Regions from separate parts of the Cupriavidus sp. 05N38 genome, predicted to be linked through region 3. Evidence: predicted binding sites of a transcription regulator. Region 3 holds the regulator's gene; each other region holds the start of a gene.
The links. Region 3 encodes LexA, which represses DNA repair genes until DNA is damaged. Its sites were predicted from a motif close to ACTGTATNNNNATACAGT; they were not measured.
Positions count from the first base shown of each region.

Region 1: a site for LexA is predicted at 1,652-1,669, ahead of AC1DK4_RS14765 (PA0069 family radical SAM protein). Genes of this name have one in related genera too.
Region 2: a site for LexA is predicted at 3,024-3,041, ahead of imuA (translesion DNA synthesis-associated protein ImuA). Genes of this name have one in related genera too.

Region 1 is NZ_JBFTNF010000017.1:16,962-24,270, forward strand. It holds gene AC1DK4_RS14755 (TM2 domain-containing protein) at 51-542, shown strand; gene AC1DK4_RS14760 (LysR family transcriptional regulator) at 570-1,481, shown strand; gene AC1DK4_RS14765 (PA0069 family radical SAM protein) at 1,706-2,788, shown strand; gene AC1DK4_RS14770 (Lrp/AsnC ligand binding domain-containing protein) at 2,803-3,306, opposite strand; gene AC1DK4_RS14775 (D-amino acid dehydrogenase) at 3,416-4,720, shown strand; gene AC1DK4_RS14780 (acyl-CoA dehydrogenase) at 4,788-6,572, opposite strand; gene AC1DK4_RS14785 (electron transfer flavoprotein subunit alpha/FixB family protein) at 6,676-7,309, opposite strand, start outside.
Region 2 is NZ_JBFTNF010000011.1:103,866-111,174, forward strand. It holds gene AC1DK4_RS10980 (error-prone DNA polymerase) at 1-488, opposite strand, end outside; gene AC1DK4_RS10985 (Y-family DNA polymerase) at 594-2,147, opposite strand; gene imuA (translesion DNA synthesis-associated protein ImuA) at 2,080-2,976, opposite strand; gene AC1DK4_RS10995 (mandelate racemase/muconate lactonizing enzyme family protein) at 3,245-4,354, opposite strand; gene AC1DK4_RS11000 (tripartite tricarboxylate transporter substrate binding protein) at 4,404-5,381, opposite strand; gene purB (adenylosuccinate lyase) at 5,452-6,816, opposite strand; gene AC1DK4_RS11010 (LysR substrate-binding domain-containing protein) at 6,920-7,309, shown strand, end outside.
Region 3 is NZ_JBFTNF010000113.1:62-7,316, reverse strand. It holds gene AC1DK4_RS39110 (DUF47 domain-containing protein) at 1-60, opposite strand, end outside; gene AC1DK4_RS39105 (replicative DNA helicase) at 284-1,675, opposite strand; gene rplI (50S ribosomal protein L9) at 1,895-2,347, opposite strand; gene rpsR (30S ribosomal protein S18) at 2,379-2,657, opposite strand; gene priB (primosomal replication protein N) at 2,661-2,960, opposite strand; gene rpsF (30S ribosomal protein S6) at 3,056-3,430, opposite strand; gene AC1DK4_RS39080 (asparaginase) at 3,532-4,530, opposite strand; gene lexA (transcriptional repressor LexA) at 4,761-5,417, shown strand; gene AC1DK4_RS39070 (hypothetical protein) at 5,535-5,705, shown strand; tRNA gene AC1DK4_RS39065 (tRNA-His) at 5,842-5,917, shown strand; gene AC1DK4_RS39060 (DUF808 domain-containing protein) at 6,163-7,089, shown strand; rRNA gene rrf (5S ribosomal RNA) at 7,194-7,255, opposite strand, start outside.

The DNA of each region.
Region 1 (7,309 bases), on a different contig from region 3:
CCCGACCCTGTGCCGGCACGCCTTGCCGGCCCTCCACTTCGTAGCTGCCCATGCCTGCCGCCACCCAAGCCCCATCATCTGCCGCCGCGACCGTCACGACATCCCCCGGAAAATCGAAGCTGATCACGGTGGCACTGGCCTTCCTGTTCGGCAGCCTGGGGCTTCACCGCTTCTACCTGGGCGGGTTGCGCGACAAGTTCGGCTGGGCCCATCTGCTGGCGACGCTGGCCGGCGCGATCGGCGTGGCGTCGATGCAGACCGGGGCCGGCTCGCCGGCGCTGAACTGGACCTTCGCGGTGGCCGGCGGCACGTCGGTGATCGCAGCCTTCCTCACGGCCATCGTGTACGGGCTGCGTCCGGACGACAAATGGGACGCCCGCTTCAACCCGCACGGCAAGCCGACGCGCTCCGGCTGGCCAGTCGTGATCCTGGTCATCCTGTCACTGCTGATCGGCACCGGGCTGCTGATGGCCGGCCTCGCCATCAGCTTCCAGACCTTCTTCGAATCCCAGGTCGAGGCGGCCCGCGCCCTCTCGCAATAAGCGCACGGCGCAGCCATTCCGGCGCCAATGCACTTCGACCTGCTCGACATCGCCGTCTTCGTGCGCGCCGCCACGCTGGGCAACCTGTCGGCCGCGGCGCGCGATCTCGGGCTATCCACCTCGTCGGCCAGCAGCAGGCTCGCGCAACTCGAGCAGCAACTGGGGACGCGGCTTCTGCACCGGACCACGCGGCGCATCTCGCTGACCGGCGACGGCCAGCGTTTCCTCGAGCATGCCGGGCAACTGCTCGACACCGCCGACCTCGCGGCGCAAGCGGTGGGCCGAGGCGCCGAAGCCCCGCACGGGCAATTGCGCGTCGCGGTGCCCGCTTCGTTCGGCCGACAGCATGTCTCCCCGGCCATTCCTGCCTTCCTCTCGGCTTATCCGGGACTGTCGCTGGATCTGCGCCTGACCGACCAGGTGATCGACCTGGTCGAGGCCGGCGTCGACGTGGCGCTGCGCATGGGGGCCCTGCCCGATTCGTCGCTGGTGGCGCGGCCGCTGGCGCCGAGCCACCGCGCCATCTGCGCCTCGCCTGCCTACCTTGCCACGCATGGCACGCCGCGACATCCGGAAGACCTGCGCCAGCACAATTGCCTGGTGCTCAGCGACCAGGCCTCATGGCAGTTCGACACGGCGCTCGGCAAGACCGTGGTGGCAGTGAGCGGAAACCTGCGCACGGACAACGGCGAGGTCATCCGCGATGCCATCCTGGCCGGCATGGGGCTGGCGCTCAAGTCGACCTGGGATGTCGGCCCCCACCTGCGCAGCGGCGCGCTGGTCAGCGTGCTGACCGATTATCCCGTGCTGCCGGCAGTTTCGATCTGGGCGGTCTACCCCAGCCGCCGGCAGGTGCCGGCCAAGACCCGCGCGTTCATCGATTTCTTCGCCGCATGTTTCGGCTCTCCGCCCTACTGGGACAGCGAGCCCGCGCAATAGCGCCCCCCGGCGCGAACTGGCCAGGCTGCCCCGCCGCCTGCCGCGATGCCTCAGCCCTGCCATCCCAGACATTGCCTCCTGCCGGCACGCCTGCGTTCACGCCTCGATTCCGTCCGGCTGTCGGACCGCTATGCGCAGGTGCGACCGGGCCTTGGTATTTTGGCGCGACTACTGTATAAATATACAGTATCAACCCAGATTACCTTGGATGCAGGACAGCCCCCGTGCCGAACCGACCCCACCCCATCAGCCCGCTAAAAGGCAGGGCTGCGCGCTCGAATGATGTCAGCCGGTTCGATGCATGGACCCGCGAGCGCGTCGACGATGAATGGCAAGCCGCCGATGAGCCAACGACACCACCGATCCAGACCATTGTCTTCACGGAGAAGGCCAGACGCATCGTCTCGCACAACCAGTCGCCGGACCTGCCCTTCCACGCGTCCATCAACCCCTATCGTGGCTGCGAGCATGGATGCATCTACTGCTACGCGCGGCCCAGCCATGCCTATCTGGGACTTTCGCCTGGCCTCGACTTCGAGACCCGCCTGTACGCGAAGGAAAACGCCGCGGCCCTGCTCGAGGCCGAACTCGGCAGCCGCCGCTACACGCCGTCGGTAATCGCGCTGGGAGTCAATACGGACCCATACCAGCCCATCGAGCGGGGCCTGCGAATCACACGGGGGATCCTGGAGGTGCTGGAGCGCTTCAATCATCCCGTGGCCATCATCACCAAGTCGGGCGTGGTCACCCGCGACATCGATATCCTGCAGCGCATGGCGGCCAGGAACCTGGTGCGCGTCCATGTGTCGGTCACCTCGCTCGACAATGAGATCGCACGCACGCTCGAACCCCGTGCCAGCGCACCGGCGCGCCGCCTGGCCGCGATCGCGGCTCTGCGCGAAGCCGGCATTCCGGTCGGCGTGATTGTGGCGCCCGTGATTCCCGGCCTGACCGACTCCGGGATGGAGGCCATCCTCGAAGCCTGCGCCAAGGCCGGGGCGCGCAGCGCGGCGTACACCCTGCTGCGCCTGCCGCGCGAGGTGGCGGCATTGTTCTCCGAATGGCTGGCCACCTATCATCCGCTGCGCGCGAAGCACGTCGAAAGCCTGGTGGCGCAAATGCGCGGCGGCCAGGCCTACGACTCGCGGTTCGGCGTGCGCATGACGGGCACCGGTATCTTTGCCGAACTCCTGAGCAAGCGTTTCAAGCTGGCATGCCGGCGCTTCGGCCTGAATACCGAGCGCCATGCGCTGACCACCGAACTGTTTTCCCGGGACGGCGCCGCAGCGCAAATGAAACTGTTCTGAACCGCGCCGCGGCTTCAGGCAAGCGGCGCCTTTTCGTCGACCGCGATCGCCAGCGTTTCCTTGATCTCTTCCATCACCACATAGCTCTTGGACTGCGCGGCGCCCGGCAACTGCAGCAGGATATCGCCGAGCAGGCGGCGGTACTCGCCGATCTCGCGGATGCGCGCCTTGATCAGGTAATCGAAGTCGCCCGACACCAGGTGGCATTCGAGCACCTCGGGAATGCGTGATACCTCGCGGCGGAACTGCTCGAACATATTGCCCGACTTGTTGCCGAGCGAGATCTCCACGAAGACCAGCAGGCCGCTGCCCAGCAGCGCGGGATTGAGCCGCGCGTAGTAGCCCATGATGACCCCGTCGCGCTCCATGCGCTTGACCCGCTCGATGCAGGGCGTGATGGTCAGCCCCACGGCTTCCGCAAGCTCCTTCATCGACATGCGGCCATCGGCCTGGAGCAGCGCCAGGATCTTGCGGTCGAGCCGGTCCAGGCTGCGCAGGGGCTGACGACTTGTTCTCATGAGTAAATCCTGTTTCTCTGAAAATTACGATAACTATGACTGCACATATTTCAATAGTATAGAGATAAATACTTTATCTGACTTACTTTCTGGTTGAGAGCCCCCGACTATGCGCGTCCTTGTCCTTGGCAGTGGTGTGATTGGCGTGACGAGCGCCTGGTATCTGGCCCGCGCCGGCCATGAAGTCACCGTGATCGACCGCGAGGCCGCGCCCGCGCTGGGCACCAGTTTTGCCAACGCCGGCCAGATCTCCCCGGGCTATGCCTCGCCTTGGGCCGCGCCGGGCGTGCCGCTCAAGGCCATCAAGTGGATGTTCCAGCAGCATGCTCCGCTCTCCATCCGTCCGGACGGCACCCTGTTCCAGTTGCAATGGATGTGGCAGATGCTGATGAACTGCTCGGCCGAGCGCTACGCCATCAACAAGGAACGCATGGTGCGTCTGGCCGAATACAGCCGCGACTGCATCCGCGCCCTGCGCGCCGATACCGGCATTGCCTACGAAGGACGCCAGCAAGGCACGCTGCAGGTCTTCCGCACCGACGAGCAGCTTGAGGGCGCGGCCAAGGACATCGCCGTGCTCGAACAGGCCGGCGTGCCCTACCAGTTGCTATCGCGCGAGGACCTCGCCGCCAGCGAACCGGCCCTTGCCGCCGTCAGCCAAAAGCTGAGCGGCGGCCTGCGGCTCCCCAATGACGAAACCGGCGACTGCCAGCTCTTCACCACGCAACTCGCGGCCATGGCCGAGAGCCTGGGCGTGCAGTTCCACTACAACCGCTCCATCGACGGCCTGCTCACCAAGGGCGACGCGGTCACCGGCGCCATGGTGGGTGGCCAGCCCGTGATGGCGGACCTGGTGGTGGTAGCGCTGGGCAGCTGGTCGACGCCCTTCGTGAAGAACTTCCTGCCGGGCCTCTCGAACCTGCCGGTCTACCCGCTCAAGGGCTTCTCGATCACCGTGCCGATGACCGATGCAACCCGCAGCCCGGTGTCGACGGTGCTCGACGAAACCTACAAGGTTGCCATTACGCGCTTCGACGACCGTATCCGCGTGGGCGGCATGGCCCAGATCGTCGGCTATGACCGTTCGCTGGACCCGTCCAAGCGCCGCACGCTGGAGCATGTGGTGACCGACCTGTTCCCCGGCGCCGGCGATGTCAGCCGCGCCACGTTCTGGACCGGCCTGCGCCCGATGACGCCGGATGGCACCCCCATCGTCGGCCCGACTCCGCTCAAGGGCCTGTGGCTCAATACCGGGCACGGCACGCTGGGCTGGACCATGGCCTGCGGCTCGGGCAAGCTGCTGTCGGACCTGGTGTCCGGTACCTCGCCCGCCATTCGCGCCGACGACCTGTCGGTGGCACGCTATGTGAAGCAGCCGGGCACGCGCGCCGTGCACCGCCCCGCCGTGGCCTGAGCGATCCGGGCTCGCGCGTAAAAAAAGGCGGCCCCGCGGGGCCGCCTTTTGCTTGCGCACGAACAGGTCAGAACTGCGCTTCGCTCAAGGCATTGACCGGCGCGGCGCCCGCCACGACGGCATCGCGCAAACCCGATGCCTGCGACAGGATGTGCTCGGCGAAGAAATGCGCCGTGGCGATCTTGGCGTCATGGAACGATGCATCCTCGCCGCGCTTTGCCTGTGCCACCAGCATGGCGCGGCCGAGCTGCCAGCCCGAGAACACGATGCCGCACAGCTTGAGGTAAGGCACGCTGCCGGCAAACACGGCGTTGGGATCCGCCTTGGCATTGGACGCCACGAACGCCACCACGGCTTCCAGCGCCGTGCGGCCCTTGGCCAGCTGCGCCTGCACCGCTGCGAACGCCGCGCCATCCTGCTTGCCCAGTGCGGCTTCCGTTTCCGCGATCTGCGCGCAGATGGCACGCGCCACGGCACCGCCGTCGCGCAGGGTCTTGCGGCCGACCAGGTCGTTGGCCTGGATGGCGGTGGTGCCTTCGTAGATCGGCAGGATGCGCGCGTCGCGGTAGTGCTGCGCAGCGCCGGTTTCCTCGATGAAGCCCATGCCTCCGTGGACCTGCACGCCAAGGCTGGTGACATCGATCGACAGCTCCGTGCTCCAGCCCTTGACGATAGGCACCAGGAACTCGTAGAAGGCCTGGCTCTGCTTGCGCACGGCCTCGTCCGGATGCTGGTGCGCCGTGTCGCAAGCGGCCGCGGCAACGTAGGCCACCGAGCGTGCCCCTTCGATCAGCGAGCGCATCGTCATCAGCATGCGCTTGACGTCGGGGTGGTGGATGATGGTGACCGCCTCGCGCGCCGAACCGTCGACCGGGCGGCTCTGCACGCGCTCGCGGGCAAAGGCCACGGCCTGCTGGTAGGCACGCTCGGACACGGCGATACCCTGCATGCCGACCGAGAAGCGCGCCGAGTTCATCATGATGAACATGTACTCGAGGCCGCGGTTCTCTTCGCCCACCAGCGTGCCGATGGCGCCGCCGTGGTCGCCGAACTGCAGCACCGCGGTGGGGCTGGCCTTGATGCCGAGCTTGTGCTCGATCGACACGCAATGCACGTCGTTGCGCGCGCCGTTCGAGCCGTCTTCGTTCACCAGGAACTTGGGCACGATGAACAGCGAGATGCCCTTCACGCCCTCGGGCGCGCTCGGCGTGCGCGCCAGCACGAGATGGACGATGTTCTGTGCCATGTCATGCTCGCCGTAGGTGATGAAGATCTTGGTGCCGAAGACCTTGAACGTGCCGTCGCCCTGCGGCTCGGCGCGCGTGCGCACGGCTGCCAGGTCCGAACCGGCCTGCGGCTCGGTCAGGTTCATGGTGCCGGTCCACTCGCCCGAAATCAGCTTGGGCAGGAAGGTGGCCTTCTGCGCGTCCGTGCCGGCGGTCAGCAAGGCCTCGATGGCGCCGTCGGTCAGCAGCGGGCACAGGGCAAACGAGAGATTGGCCGTATTGAGCATCTCGTTGCACGCGGTGGCGATGACCTTGGGCAGGCCCTGGCCGCCGAATTCCTGCGGATGCAGCACGCCCTGCCAGCCGCCCTCGCCAAACTGGCGGAAGGCCTCCTTGAAGCCGGGCGTGGTCGTGACCACGCCGTCCTTCCAGCTGCTGGGGTCGGTGTCGCCGATGCGGTTGAGCGGCGCCAAGACTTGTTCGTTGAACTTGGCCGCCTCGTCGAGCACCGCCTGCGCCGTCTCCGGCGTGGCGTCCTCGAAGCCGGGCAGCTTGCTGACTGCGTCGAGGCCAGCCAGTTCGTTCATCACGAACAGCATGTCCTTGAGCGGGGCACGGTAGGTCATCGATGTCTCCGATATGTATAAAAAAGCCGTTCTCGGGCGGGCCCGGAACGGCTTGTACTCCCTGGCCCGGTCCGGCGCGCCTGGCGGCGGCCGAACCCTGCGATCAGCCCAGCGCCGCCACCAGTTCCGGCACCACGACGTTCAGGTCGCCCACCAGGCCGTAGTCGGCCACCGAGAAGATCGGCGCTTCGGCATCCTTGTTGATCGCCACGATCACCTTGGAGTCCTTCATGCCGGCCAGATGCTGGATCGCGCCGGAGATACCGACGGCGATATACAGTTGCGGCGCGACGATCTTGCCGGTCTGGCCGACCTGATAATCGTTGGGCACGAAGCCGGCGTCCACCGCGGCGCGCGAGGCGCCCATGGCGGCGTTCAGCTTGTCGGCCAGCGGCGTCAGCACCTTGGTGTAGTTCTCGCCCGAGCCCACGCCACGGCCACCGGACACGATGATCTTGGCTGCGGTCAGTTCGGGGCGGTCGCTCTTGGTGACTTCGCGCGAGACGAATTGCGAGATACCCGCGTCAGCCACGGCCGGCAGGCTTTCCACGGCGGCCGAGCCACCGTCGGCAGCAGCGGCGTCGAAGCCGGTGCCGCGCACGGTGATGACCTTCACCTTGTCCGACGATTGCACGGTCGAGATCGCGTTGCCGGCGTAGATCGGGCGCTCGAAGGTATCCGGGCTGTCGACCTTGGTGATGTCCGACAGCTGGGCCACGTCCAGCCTGGCGGCCACG
Region 2 (7,309 bases), on a different contig from region 3:
GCGGCGGCCACGGCGGATAGCTTTTCATGGCGGAGCAGGCGCGCTTCGGCGGCCTCGCCGGGGCCCGCGGCGACCGCGGCATCCAGCCAGGCGCCCTGCGCGCCTGGCTCGCTGCTTTCGCCCTCCTGCGCTTCTTCCGCGGCCAGGGCCTCCAGGTCATCTTCGCCTTCCTCGTCCTCGCCCGCATCCAGGCCGGCGGCCAGCCGCGCCGCGCTGCGCGCGAGCGCGTCGCTGGTGCGCTCGCGCAGATCCTTGAGCGCCTGGTGCGCGCGCGCCGTGCCGGCCACCGAGCATTCGTCGGTCAGCGCCAGGCCGCCATAGCCCAGCGCGAACGCGCGCTCGATCAGCTCCACCGGGTGCGAGGCCCCTTCGAGGAAGGTGAAGTTCGAGATGCAGTGCAGCTCCACATAGTCGGGCAAGGCCGGCAGCAGCGCCGAGAGCGCGGCCGGCAAGGCGGAAAACGAAGGAGCGGCAGGCTGGCTGGACATGATGGAGGCGGACGGGAAGCAACGATGCGAAACTGGAATGCGAACAGGGAATGCAAATAGGGAACGCGAAATAGGAAATGCGGGGGCCTGGGGGCCGTTCCGGTTTCAGAACAACCCGTGGAGGAACCAGCGGTACTCGCCGCCCTCCTCCCGCCCCGGGCGCTGGCGATAGACCCAGCAGCGCAGGCCGTCGGCGCGCTCGGCGACGAAGTAATCGCGCGTGGCCAGCGCGTCGTCCCACCAGCCGGACTCGATGCGCTCGGGCCGCGACAGCAGCGCCAGCGGCCCGCCGTGGCAAGGCCGGTGGCGCTGCACGGTCAGTGGCAGCGGCTGCGCCAGCAGCCAGGGCGGGCGCTCGGGCCAGGCCTGCGTGCCCGCCCCCTGCGCGCGCGCGGGCATCTCGTCCACGGGGCACCAGCGGCTGGCGCGCTCGGGCCGGTGGTCCGCCAGCGGCTGCGGCTGCAGTACGTTCTCGCGGCCCAGGCGCGCCATCAGCGTATCGAGCAGGCGGCCCAGCTCGGCCGGCGTGCCGCCCGGCTCGGGAAACAGCGACTCGCTCTGCGGCAGGTACGCCTGCATGGCCTCCACCACCAGCATCAGTCCCACCGCCGGCACGGTGAACTGCACCCTGTCCAGCCGCTCCTGCAGCAGCCGGGACAAATGCGCCGGATCGCGGCTGGGCTCGGCCAGGCTCACCGTCACCGGCGTGGCCGGGGTCTCGCAGCCCAGGCGGTAACGCTCATGCTCGAGCCGCAGCACCACGCGCGTCACGCCGGCCTGTTGCACCGCCAGCCAGCCGCCCAGCGCCAGCAGCAGGCGCTGCGCGCCCGCCATCACGCCCTGGACGGATTCGGTGCGGCCCGGCAGCTCCATGCGCTGCGCGAAGGCGGGCGGCGCGCCGAACCAGGCAAAGCGCACCGGCACCTCGCCGTAGGCCTGGTCCAGCCGTACCAGCAAGTCCGCGCCGAGGCGGCGCCGCAGGCCGGCGCGCGGCAGGCGGCGCACCTCGCCCACGGTGCGGCAGCCGATGCCGTCCAGCCAGCCCTCGTCGGCCACGCCATGCAGCATCCCCACCGGCAGCCGGTCCAGCAGCCGTGCCATGCGCGCCGGCTGCAGCGCGCGCCGCGCCGGGCGCACCATGGCGCCGCGCCGGTCGCGCCTGAACGGCTGCGCCGCCAGCCACGCCGCGCCGAAGGCGCTCGGCGCGCAGCCAAGCTGCAGGAACGCCCCCAGCCGGCGCACCCGCGCATACACGGCGCGGCACAGCGTGCGATGCCCGCCGAACAGCCGCACGCTGGCGCCGGCATCGATCATCACCGTGGCCGCGTCGGGGTCCGGGTGCAAGGCCACATGCGGCGAGAAATGCAACAGCGCCAGCGCCAGCGCCGTCATCAGCTGCGCCTCCGCCGCCGGCTCGCGCTCGAGCTGCACCACCTGCGCCGACAAGGCCTGCACCCCGCCGCGCCGCATGCCGGCCTGCACGCCCAGCGCCGCCGCCGGCCCGTTGGCCAGCACCACGCGCTCGCGCTCCACCACCGCCACCGGCACGCTGTGATGCAGCAGGCCGGGAACGGCAGCGGCCGCGGCAGGCTCAGGCCAGTTCGGCTGCAGCGCGTCCAGCGACAGGCGCGGCAGATGCACCGCGATCCAGTACGACATGGGCTTGCTCTCCCGCAATAGCCTGGGAAACCGGCGATGGCGCAACCTCCGCAGGCAAGGTCCGCGGCGCGCACGGACGGCCCGGCACCGCCATCATCTCGTCGAGCGGCAGCACCAGCGGCTGCTCGCGCACCGGCCCGCGCCGCTTGTGAAAGGTGATCGACATCGCATTGCCCGGCGCCGGCGCCAGCAGCAGCCGCAGCACCGCCGGCGACGACTCGTGCAGCACGCCGGCCGGCCGGCACGCCCATACCGCCGCGTCGCCGGCCTGCGCCAGCACCTGCAGGCGGCGCAGCGCCTCGGGACGCGCCGCGGGCAGCCATACCACCACCGCGCCGAAGGCCTGGCTGCGCAGCACCTGCTCCGCCGCCCACAACACATCGGCCTGCGCCGCGGCCTTGCCCGCGCCGGCCGGCGCGCGCATCCAGAACACCTGCCGGGCCGGCAAACCCCAGCTGGCCAGGCACGTTGCATTGGGCAGGTGCGGCGGCCCCACCAGCGCCAGGCGGCGCTGCCCCGCCGCCAGCGCCACCAGGGCCGGCCGCAGCAGGCGCAGCTCGCCCACGCCGGGCTCGGCCAGCAGCAGCTCCGTCAGCGCCCCCAGCGGCCAGCCGCCGCCCGGCAACTCAGCCGACAGCGCGGCATGTCCAGTCTCCACCGCCGGCACGCTACCCGCCTGCCCCGCCCGGCCGAGCTGCCCCGCGCGCCACAGGCCGGGATAGCGCCGCTCGAGCGCATCCAGCGCCTCCTGGCGGCCCCCCGCGGGTGCCGGCGCCAAGGAAGAAACGCCCGGCAAGCCGGGCGAGTCGGTCTGAAGATGGGGTGTCATGTGACGCTTGCGGCCTTACCCCGAGGGACAAGGCGAGATTTCCGATTACTGTATATTTATACAGTATCACGGTTGGGCGCAAGGGTGAAGCGGGAGGGTCGGGGACGGTGCGCGGGAACGACGCCGGAAGGGGCAGAGAAGGCGCAAGGAAAGAGCACGGAAAGCCTGCCCCGAGGCGCGCGCGGGCCGGCCGGCAAGACATATCGGGACGCCCCGGCACGCCGTGCCCTGCAGTTGCAGTTGCAGTTGCAGTTGCAACTGCAGTCGCTCAGTTCACCCGGTATCGCTTCACCATGTCCCAGTCCAGCTCGATGCCGAAGCCCGGGCCTTGCGGGATCGCCATGATGCCGTCCTTGATGCGCGGCGGGTTGGCCCACATGCCGGGGAAGATCGGATCGCGGTCCGGGTCGGGGAAGCACTCGACGCAGATCCCGTGCGGCATGGCGCCCAGCATGTGCGAGGCGATCTGCGGCTCTTCGTGGTGCGCCATGCGCACGCCGGCCAGCGCGCAGGCCGCGGCGGCGCGGCGCCATTCGGTGATGCCGCCGCCTTCCGAGGCGTCGAAATTGACGATGTCCACCGCGCCGGCGTCCAGCAGGCGGCGCACGCCGGCCGCGCTGACTTCGCTCTGGCCTGCGTTGATGGGGATCGAGGTGGCCTGGCGCACCGCCGCCATGCCGCGCACATCGTCATGCCAGTGGCAGGGTTCCTCGAACCATGCGATGTCGTACGGCTCGACCAGGCGGGCGAAGCGCGTTGCCTCCGCCACGCTCCAGCCGCGGTTGGCATCCACCGCGAGCAGGAAGTCCGGGCCGCCGCCTTCGCGTGCGTACTTCACCCGCTCGGCGTCTTCCTCGGGCGTTGCCCCGCCCACTTTCACCTTGCAGCCGGCCATGCCGACCGACCTCAGCCACGCCATCTCGCCGGCCAGGTCGGCAGGCGTCTTGCCCGGCAGGTAGTAGCCGGCGATGGCGATGATGGGGATTTCCTGGCGGTAGCCGCCCATCAGGCGGCACACATTGACGCCGAGCGCCTTGCCGGCCAGATCCCAGACGGCCGAATCCACGCAGGCGATCGCGTTCATGACCAGCGGCCGGTCCGGCGCCTTGATGGTCAGGCGGAACAGCTTCTCCCAGATGCGTTCGCAGGCATGCACGGACTCGCCGACCAGCAGCGGCGCCATGTCCTGCTCGATCATGCGGGCGATCTCGGGGCCGTGTTCGCGGGGGTCGCCGTTGTACACCTCGCTGACCAGCCCCGAGCTGGTATGGATGCGGGTGATCACGGTGGCGCGGCTGTCGACCTTGTACGAGCTGCCGGAGAACACCTTGTTGAGCGGGATGCGGACGGCAATGGCCTCTACGCGTTCGATCTTCATGGTTGCGGATTCCTGTGGTCTTGCGGTTGGATGGGCGTGCGGGCCAGGCTCAGTCGATGGTGGCGCCCGAGCGCTTGACGATGGCAGACCACTTGACGCTCTCTGACTGGATGTAGGCGCCCAGGGCCTCGGGGGTGGAGCCCACCGGCACGATGCCGTCGAACATGAAGCGCTTGCGCAGGTCGGAGTTCTTGATCAGGGCCGCGATCTCGCCGCTGAGCTTGTCGACGATGGGGCGCGGCGCCAGCAGCGCGTACCAGACGTTGGATTCGTAGCCGGGCACGCCCGCCTCGGCGATGGTGGGCACGTTGGGCATCGAAGCCGCGCGCTGCGCCGTCGACACCGCGAGCACGCGCAGCTTGCCGGCCTTGATCTGCTGCGACGCGACGCCGTAGCTGGCGAACATCGCGCTGACCTGCCCGGCCAGCAGCGCCGGCATGGCGGGCCCCGTGCCCTTGAACGGCACATGGACCATGTCGAGCCCGGCCATGGATTTCAGGAGCTCCATCGACAGGTGCGGGCCGCTGCCGTTGCCGGACGAGCCGTAGGTGTACTTGCCGGGATTCGCCTTGACCAGCTTGATGAATTCCGCCAGGTTCTTCGCCGGCACGGAGGGATGCACGACCAGGAAGTACGGCGCGGAGGCCAGCAGCGAGACCGGCTCGAAATCCTTGATCGGGTCGTAGGGCAGTTTGCGGTACAGGCTCTGGTTGACGGCGAGCTGCGAGGTCAGCGCAAGCGCCAGCGTATAGCCGTCGGCAGGCGCCTTGGCGACCATGTCCATGCCGATATTGCCGTTGGCGCCGCCATGGTTGTCCACGATGATGCGCTGGCCCATGCGCTCGGACATGTACAAGGTCAGCGGCCGCGCGACGGTATCGCCGCCCCCGCCCACCGGATAGGGCACCACCACGCGCACGGGGCGGTTCGGATAGGTGTCGGCCTGCGCTGGCGCCGCCGCGGCGGCGCCCATGCAGAGCAGCGCCAGCGCGCCTGCGCGCCCCAGTAACCTGGCAATTCGGTTCATGACTGTGTCTCCTGTCTGTTTTCTGTTATCTGTTATCTGTTGACTGCTGTCTTTGCAGGCATGGTCGCCTTCAGTCCAGCCAGCCGCTTGCCCGGGTCTCGCCAAGGAAGCGCTCCACGATCTGCGGGGCAAGCCCGACATAGGTGGCGGGATCGAGCAGCGCATTGAGCGCCGCCGGTTCGAGCGCCGCCCGGATGGCCGGATCGCGCGACAGTGCCTGCTCGAAGGTGATGCCGCTTTCCATGCCCAGCATGGCGGCGGCGTAGACCAGTTCGTGCGCGCTCTGCTTGCCGACCTTGTCGGCCAGCGCGAACATCACGCGCTCGGACATCAGGAAGCCGCCGAGCAGGTCGAGGTTGGCGCGCATACGCGCGGCGTTCACGGTGAGGCCGGACAGCGCGTAGTGCATCATCTGCAGCATGGCCGCCGCCATCATGCAGCCCTCGGGCACGGCCTTCCATTCCATGCGCACGGCCGCCACGTCGCGCTCATGCTCGGCCATCTGGGCGTCGTGCATCATCGCCACGCTGTAGCGGATAGCGCGGCTGAGCGTCACCACGGTCTCCACCACGGCGGGATTGCGCTTGTGCGGCATGGTGGACGAGCCGACCTTGCCTTCGCTGAACGGCTCGGCCAGCTCGCCGATCTCGTCGCCCTCGAGGTTCATGATCTCGTTGGCGATCTTGCCCAGCGTGGCGCCGATCAGGCCGAGCACGCTCACGTACTCGCCCAGGCGGTCGCGCGCGGGCTGCCAACTGATCGGCGCCACGCCCAGTCCGAGGCGCGCCATCAGCCGCGTCTCCAGCTCGCCGGCCTGCTCGCCGAACGAGGCCTGCGTGCCGACCGCGCCCACCATCTGGCCCACGAAGGTGCGCTGCTCCAGGCCGCGCATGCGCTCGTGGTGGCGGCCGAGTTCCGACAGCCAGATCGCGCATTTGTGGCCGAAGGTGATCGGCAAGGCCTGCACGGCATGCGTGCGCCCGGCCATCGGCGTGTGCTTGTGCTCGTCGGCAAGGCGGTACAGCTCGCGCGACACGGCGCCCAGGTCGCGCATCAGGATGCCGTGGGCCTGCCGCACCTGAAGCATCATGCCGGTGTCGTAGACGTCCTGGGAAGTCGGCCCGAAATGCACGAACTCGCCCAGCCCGCCGGCGCATTGCCGCTGCAGGGCGCGCACCGCCGGCACCAGCGGGTGCTTTACGCGGCGGGTTTCGGCAGCGAGCGCGGGCAGGTCGATGTCCGCCACCCGCGCCCGGGCGCCGATCTCGGCGGCCGCCGCGGCGGGGATGATGCCGAGTTCCGCCTGCGCGGCCGCCAGCGCGGCTTCGAAATCGAACCACTTCTGCACGCGGTTCTCCTCCGAGAACACGGCCCGCATCTCATCGGTGCTCCACATGTGCTGCTGGAGGGACTGGTCGAACACACTGCTGGTCATCGCGGAAGCCTTTTTCGCCTGAGGGGTTACAGCCATTCTCGGCCGCCGGCTTCTTTCTGTAAAATGACATGTTCGTAGACAATCATTGCCAAAATGGCATGATATGACCCTCCAACAACTACGTTGCCTGCAGGCAGTCATTGCCAGCCAGCTCAGCGTCTCCCGCGCCGCGGACGCCCTGCACACCACCCAGCCGGCAGTCAGCAAGCTGATCCGCTCACTGGAGAGCGAGATTGGCGTGGAGCTGTTCGTGCGCCGTGGCAACCGGCTGGTGAGCCTGACCGATGCGGGACAGGAAGCGGCGGCGCTGTCGCGGCGCGTGCTCAACGACACCCGCGCGCTGAACGGGCTGGCCGGCGCCGGGCAGGCGGGCGGCGGCAGCGGCACGCTGCGCGTGGGCACCACGCACATCCATGCGCGCTATGGCCTGCTCGACGCCATCCGCCGCTTCAGCACCGCGTACCCGGCGGTCAACCTGGAACTGCTGCAGGGC
Region 3 (7,255 bases):
GGCATGCTGGTTGAAGTATTCGAAGAACTTGCCCTCCGTGGGCATGAATCGGCCGAACATGGGTTGTTCCTTGTCACGACGCGTTAGCGCCGCTGGTTGTTGCTGAGTGGGTTGCTGGATCAGCCAGTCGTGCATTGAATGACAGCCGCCTCGCGGCGGCTGTCATCAAAACGCAATATTTTACAGGCATGTGGGGCGAAGCCGCGCCTCTTTGATGTGCGGCGCCGGCGATCCGCCTTCCCGGCGGCGCCGGCTGCCCGGCAAGCCGCGCCGGGCCTGGGCTTCAGTTGTCGTTGTCGAAGAAGGCGGGGCCGCCGCTGAAGTTGTCGAACTTCGTGAACTGGCCCAGGAATGTCAGCCGCACGGTCCCGATCGGGCCGTTACGCTGCTTGCCGATGATGATTTCCGACGTGCCCTTGTCCTGCGAGTCCGGGTTGTAGACCTCGTCGCGGTAGATGAACAGGATCACGTCGGCATCCTGTTCGATAGCGCCGGATTCGCGCAAGTCGGACATCACCGGCCGCTTGTTGGGGCGCTGTTCCAGGCTTCGGTTCAACTGCGACAGCGCAATCACGGGGCAGTTGAGCTCCTTGGCCAGGCCCTTGAGCGAACGCGAGATTTCCGAGATCTCGGTGGCGCGGTTTTCACCGCCGCCCGAGCCCGACATCAGCTGCAGGTAGTCGATGATGATCAGGCCGAGCTGGCCGCACTGGCGCGCCAGCCGGCGTGACCGGGCGCGCAGCTCCATCGAGCTCAGCGCCGGGGTTTCGTCGATGAACAGCTGGGCATCGTTCATGCGCTGGATGGCATGCGTCAGGCGCGGCCAGTCTTCGTCGAGCAGGCGGCCGGTACGCAGGCGGTGCTGGTCCAGCCGGCCCACCGAGCCGAGCATACGCATGGCCAGCTGCGTGCCCGCCATTTCCATGGAGAACACCGCCACCGGCAGGCCCTGCTCCACCGCCACATGCTCGCCGATGTTCAGCGAGAACGCGGTCTTGCCCATCGAGGGCCGGCCCGCAACGATGATCAGGTCGCCGGCCTGCATGCCGCTGGTCATGCGGTCCAGGTCGATAAAGCCGGTCGGTACGCCGGTCACATCGGTGCTGGAATCCCGGTGGTACAGCTCGTCGATGCGCTCCACCACCTGGGTCAGCAGCGGCTGGATCTCCTGGAAGCCCTTCTGCCCGCGCGAGCCTTCCTCGGCGATGGCGAAGACCTTGGATTCGGCCTCATCGAGCAGTTCCCGCACTTCGCGCCCCTTGGGCGCGAACGCGGCGGTGGCGATGTCGTCGGCCACGGTGACCAGCTTGCGCAGCACAGAGCGCTCGCGCACGATCTCCGCATAGCGGCGGATATTGGCTGCGCTGGGCGTGTTCTGCGCCAGCGAATTCAGGTAGGCCAGTCCGCCCACCTCCTCCGCCTTGCCGGCTCCCTGCAACACCTCGTAGACGGTGATGACGTCGGCAGGCTTGGTAGCAGCGATCAGCCGGGAGATGCTCTGGAAGATCATCCGGTGATCGAAGCGATAGAAGTCCGCTTCGGACAGGAAATCGGCGATACGGTCCCAGGCGGCGTTGTCCAGCAACAGGCCACCGAGTACCGATTGCTCGGCCTCGATGGAGTGTGGTGGAACCTTGAGATTATCTAGTTGGGGGTCTGCGACGGGCGCGTTCATGGGGAGGGATTATAACGGTGGCCGGGCCCCCGTCGCAGGAGAAATCGCGGCTGTCAGCCATCGTCCGCGATGAAGTGACGGCGGGACGACCAGCCTGTCGCAATGAAGCCCAAAGCAAAAAAGGCAGGAGCGCTTGGCCCCTGCCTTTTTTGTTGTTGCCAGCAATCGATGCCCGCCGCCAGCCCCTGAGCGGGGCCCGCGGTGGCATCGAATCCGGTCTTAGACGTGCTCGCCCAGGACGGCGATGGTCACATCGACCAGCACGTCCGTGTGCAGCGAAACGCTGACCGGATGATCGCCAACGACCTTCAGCGGGCCGTTCGGCAGGCGCACTTGCGCCTTCTCGATCTTGAAGCCTTGGCCTTCCAGGGCTTCGGCGATGTCGGCGTTGGTGACCGAACCGAACAGGCGGCCGTCCACACCCGACTTCTGGGTGATCTGCACGGTCAGGCCGTTCAGCTTTTCGCCTTCGGCTTGCGCAGCGGCCAGCTTCTCGGCGGCGGCCTTTTCCAGCTCGGCGCGCTTGACTTCGAACTCGCTGATGGCGGTCTGGGTCGCACGGCGGGCCTTCTTGTTCGGGATCAGGAAGTTACGGGCGTAGCCGTCCTTCACGCGAACGATGTCACCCAGGTTGCCCAGGTTGATGACTTTTTCCAGCAGAATGATTTGCATCGTGTTTTCTCCTTGACGGACCTAGGGCCGATCAGTTCTTGTGCAGGTCGGTGTAGGGCATCAGCGCGAGGAAACGCGCGCGCTTGATGGCCGTATCGAGCTGACGCTGATAGTGAGCCTTGGTACCGGTCAGGCGGGCCGGCGTGATCTTGCCGTTGTCGCCGATGAAATCCTTCAGGGTGTCCAGATCCTTGTAGTCGATCTGTTCCACGCCAGCCACGGTGAAGCGGCAGAAGCGCTTGCGCTTGAACAGCGGGTTCTGCTGTTGGAAGCGCTTCTTGTTCTTGTTGTCACGTTTGACGAATGCCATGATTCAATCCTTTTCGAATGCTTTACATCCAGTGATGTGAAAGACGAGAGCCTTGCTGTTGCGGTGCTTGCGAGCGAGGAATCCTTCGCAGTCGAGCATCGCGCCGAGCGGGGTACGCTCGAGCCGTTGCCCAACCTGGCCGATTCCCATGGCGGCGATGGCAAATTCCACCTGCCTGGGCGTTTGCGCCTCGACGGTCTGGCCCGCGTACTGCAAGATGCAGTTGACGACGGGGACGCCTGCCGGGGTGTAGCGCAAGGCATCGCGTTCGGCGAGGGTTGCGCAGAGCCTTAACTGGTTCAACGCTGCCTCCCTTCCCGATGCCTGTACCCATGCCCGCCCGCGCCGCCGCGACGCCTCACGTACTCAGCGTCTGCGGCAACCGCAACGGTCCGCACTTACGCGGCCGGGGCTTCGCTGGTCTGTTGCGCGGCCTTGCGGGCTTCTTCGCGCTGCACTTCCTTCATCATCGGGGACGGTGCGGTTTCGGCCTTCTTGGTCTGAACGATGAGGTGGCGCAGCACCGCGTCGTTGAACTTGAACGCGTGTTCGAGTTCAGCCAGGGTTTCCTTGCCGCATTCGATGTTCAGGCAAACGTAGTGAGCCTTGGCCAGCTTCTGGATCATGTAGGCCATCTGACGGCGGCCCCAGTCTTCCASGCGGTGGATCTGGCCTTCCTGCGACGTGACCAGCGTCTTGTAACGCTCGATCATGGCCGGAACTTGTTCACTCTGGTCCGGATGGACGATAAATACGATTTCGTAATGACGCATTGACGCTCCTTTTGGATAAGCCACCCGGGCGCCATGTCCGGTGCGGCAAGGTTGGATAGCCTTAAAGTATAGCGCGCTTTCGCCTTACTCGGCAAGTCGCTTCAACTCCCCGCGAACAGCGCCTGCAGCGCGACCGGATCGGACGCCAGCGCGGGAGTCCCCGCCAGGGCAAACAGCAGGAGCACGCGTGCCTTATAAGGATTCAGGTTGCCGGCCGCAACGAAAACACCGGACGCCGGCCGCGGCGCCACCGGAATCGCCACATGACCCGCACCGGTGCGCGAACTGCGCACGACCGCCACGCCGGCCGCGGCCGCCTCGGCCAATGCCTCGGCCAGCGACTGGTGGATCGAGCCGTTGCCCGCGGCCGCCACGACAAGACCGTTCACGCCCGCCCCGACCAGCGCGTCGACGACCACCCGGCCCGGCTCCGCATAGCTGGCGAGAATCTCCACCTTGGGCCAGGCCTGCGGCATCGGCATGGCCGCGGCCGGCAACCGCGCCGGGGCGCGCGTGAAGCCCACGAAGTCATCCTGCACATAACCGACCGGCCCGCCCGCTGGCGAAGCGAAGGCGTTCACTGCCGACGTGTGCGCCTTCACAACGTCGCGCGCGGCGTGGATCTCCTGGTTGATGACCAGCAGCACGCCCTTCCCCACCGCCTGCGCGTGGCTGGCCACACGCACGGCGTCGAGCAGGTTCAGCGGCCCGTCGGCCGACAACGAGGTCGAAGGCCGCATGGCCGCGGTCAGCACGATGGGCAGCCCGACGGGACAAGCGAGGTGCAACACCATCGCCGTCTCTTCGAGCGTGTCGGTGCCGTGCGTCACGACAATGCCGGCAACGTCGGGTTGCGCGGACCAGAAGCGGATGCGCTCGACCAGCCTCGACCAGAGCGCGAACGACATGTCCTTGCTATCTACCTGGGCGACCTGCTCGGCCTCGATGCGGGCCACACTGCCGAGCGCCGGCACCGCGCCAAGCAAGGACGCCACCGGCACCGTGGCCGCCTGGTATTTGGCGCTACTGGCCGGATTGGAGGAGGAACCTGCGATGGTGCCGCCGGTGGCGAGCACGACGACGCGACGCAATAGGGACATGGCGGGGGACGTGTTGGAATCCGGATTCAAAAGACACGAAATCAGCGATTTGCGTGCCGCGGATTGTAACTCGCTTACCGCCCCACACTTGCGACCAGCACAACCCGCCTGGCGTGCGACAAAGCGCCTGTCGATGAGCAGCCTCCCAAAATTCCGCTTGCACTTCACTCGATACTGTATAAAATCACAGCATACTGTTTAAACATACAGTGCTTTCACATACGGCGACCATGGCGACCCTGACACCGCGACAGCAGCAGATTTTCGACCTGATTCGCAGCACCCTCCAGCACACCGGCTTCCCGCCCACCCGTGCCGAGATCGCCGCCAAGTTCGGCTTCTCCTCGCCCAACGCCGCAGAAGAACATCTGCGCGCCCTGGCACGAAAAGGCGTGATCGAACTCACGCCTGGCGCGTCGCGCGGCATTCGCCTCAAGGTATGGCGCAGCGACTCGGAACTGCCCGACCAGTTCTCCCTCCCCATGGCCGGCGTGATGCAACTGACGCTGCCGCTGGTCGGGCGTGTCGCCGCAGGTAGCCCAATCCTTGCGGCCGAGCATATCGACCGCCAGTATCAGGTCGATGCCTCGGTATTCGAAGTCCAGCCCGACTACCTCCTTCGCGTCCGCGGCCTGAGCATGCGCGACGCCGGCATCCTCGACGGCGACCTACTCGCCGTCAAACGCGCCAGCGAAGCCGCCAACGGCAAGATCGTCGTAGCCCGCCTCGGCGACGACGTCACTGTCAAACGCCTCAACCGACGGGGCGACACCATCGAACTGATCGCAGAGAACCCCGACTTCGCCAGCATCATCGTTGAGCCCGGCCGCGAAGAGTTCTCGCTCGAAGGCATTGCCGTCGGCCTGATTCGTACCGGCGCCTTCTGACGATTCAACAAGTGCGGCTGGAGCGGGCCTGCCCCGCATCAAGCTGCACCCGTTTGTYCCAACGCCACCCGCGCCGCGGGTGCCGCCAACTGTTGTTGCAAATTACCAGGTGTAGCCATGCTGCCAGCCAACCGCTTCTCCGCCCGCCGCCCCGTCAAGCCCGTCCCGTTCCGCCAGTCCAAGGGCGTGCGTATCTATCAGGGCGCGCAACGCCGCACCATGGTCGGCAGCATGGCAGCCATCTGCCGCATGCTCGAACTGGAAGATCTCCCCAAGCTCTCCGCGTGAAATCGCGTTGCGTATCCCTCGATTCAACGGCGCCCTGGCATCACGAAAAAATTTGAGCGAAGTACTAGCCATCCGCGAATGAAGTTTGTATAATCTTGTTTTTCGTCGATCAGCACTCAGCTGAAAGACTACGACGGTGGCTGTAGCTCAGTTGGTAGAGTCCAGGATTGTGATTCCTGTCGTCGTGGGTTCGAGTCCCATCAGCCACCCCAGAATTGCATTGCAAAAACAGCGAGCTGCGAAGCTCGCTGTTTTTGTTTGTGGGTCTGTTATTTGTCTCAGGCCCGATCGCAAGCCGATTCCGGCGCCCTCTCCCCTCCCCATTTCGTCTACGCACTCGCGTTATTTGCCTGGCTCAACGAGGCAATAGCGGTATTCTGACGACGCCGTATGCTCCATGCGCGCGGCAAATGCGCGACGTATCTGCTTTCTCGCTACCCACCCGGGAGATCTGGATATGGCTGGCTCGAGCCTGCTTCTGCTGATCGACGACATCACTACCATGCTTGACGACGTGGCGGCCTTGAGCAAATTGGCCGCCAAGAAGACCGCGGGCGTGCTCGGCGACGATCTCGCCCTCAATGCCCAGCAGGTCAGCGGTGTCAACGCTGAACGCGAGTTGCCGGTGGTTTGGGCTGTTGCGAAGGGATCCCTGCGCAACAAGGCCATCTTGGTACCATCCGCGCTGGCCATCAGTGCCGTCATCCCGTGGGCGATCGTGCCGCTGCTGATGGCCGGCGGCGCCTTCCTCTGCTACGAGGGTTTCGAAAAGATTGCGCACGGCTTCATGCATCAGGACGGGCAGGAGACAGCAGCAAGCCCGGCGCCGGAGACGGCGGACCCCACCGCTCTCGAAAGGTCGAAGATCCGCGGCGCAGTGCGTACGGATTTCATCTTGTCGGCTGAAATCATCGTCATTTCCCTCGGCACCGTTTCGAGCGCCGCGTTCGGGACGCAGGTTGCCGTGTTGACGGCGATTGCCCTGATCATGACGGTAGGTGTCTATGGCCTGGTGGCCGGCATCGTCAAACTGGACGACGCCGGACTCTATCTGCACCAGCGCTCATCGGCCGCGGCGCGCGCTGCGGGCCGCGGCATCCTGCGCATGGCGCCCTGGCTGATGCGGGCGCTCTCGGTGGCGGGTACCGTGGCGATGTTCCTGGTTGGCGGCGGGATCCTGGTCCACGGATTCCCCGGCGCGCATCATTTGACGGATCTCGTGACCGGCGTTCTGGCGGATGTACCAAGCGTGGGAAGCAGCCTGGAAATGCTCGGACCGCTGCTGCTCAACGCGGTAGCCGGCATGCTGGCCGGTGCGCTGGTCACTGCCACGGTTGCCGTGGCCAGGTTCGGGATGCGGATGTTTCGGCCCTCCTCCGACTGATCACTCCGAGCCGCGGACCGGTCGCTGCGGATCGGTCACTACGAATCGGCCGCCCAAAAAGCAAAACCCCCCAGTACGTGCGTACTGAGGGGTTTCAAGGGAGAGCCTGGCGATTACCTACTTTCACACGGGTAATCCGCACTATCATCGGCGTGGAGTCGTTTCA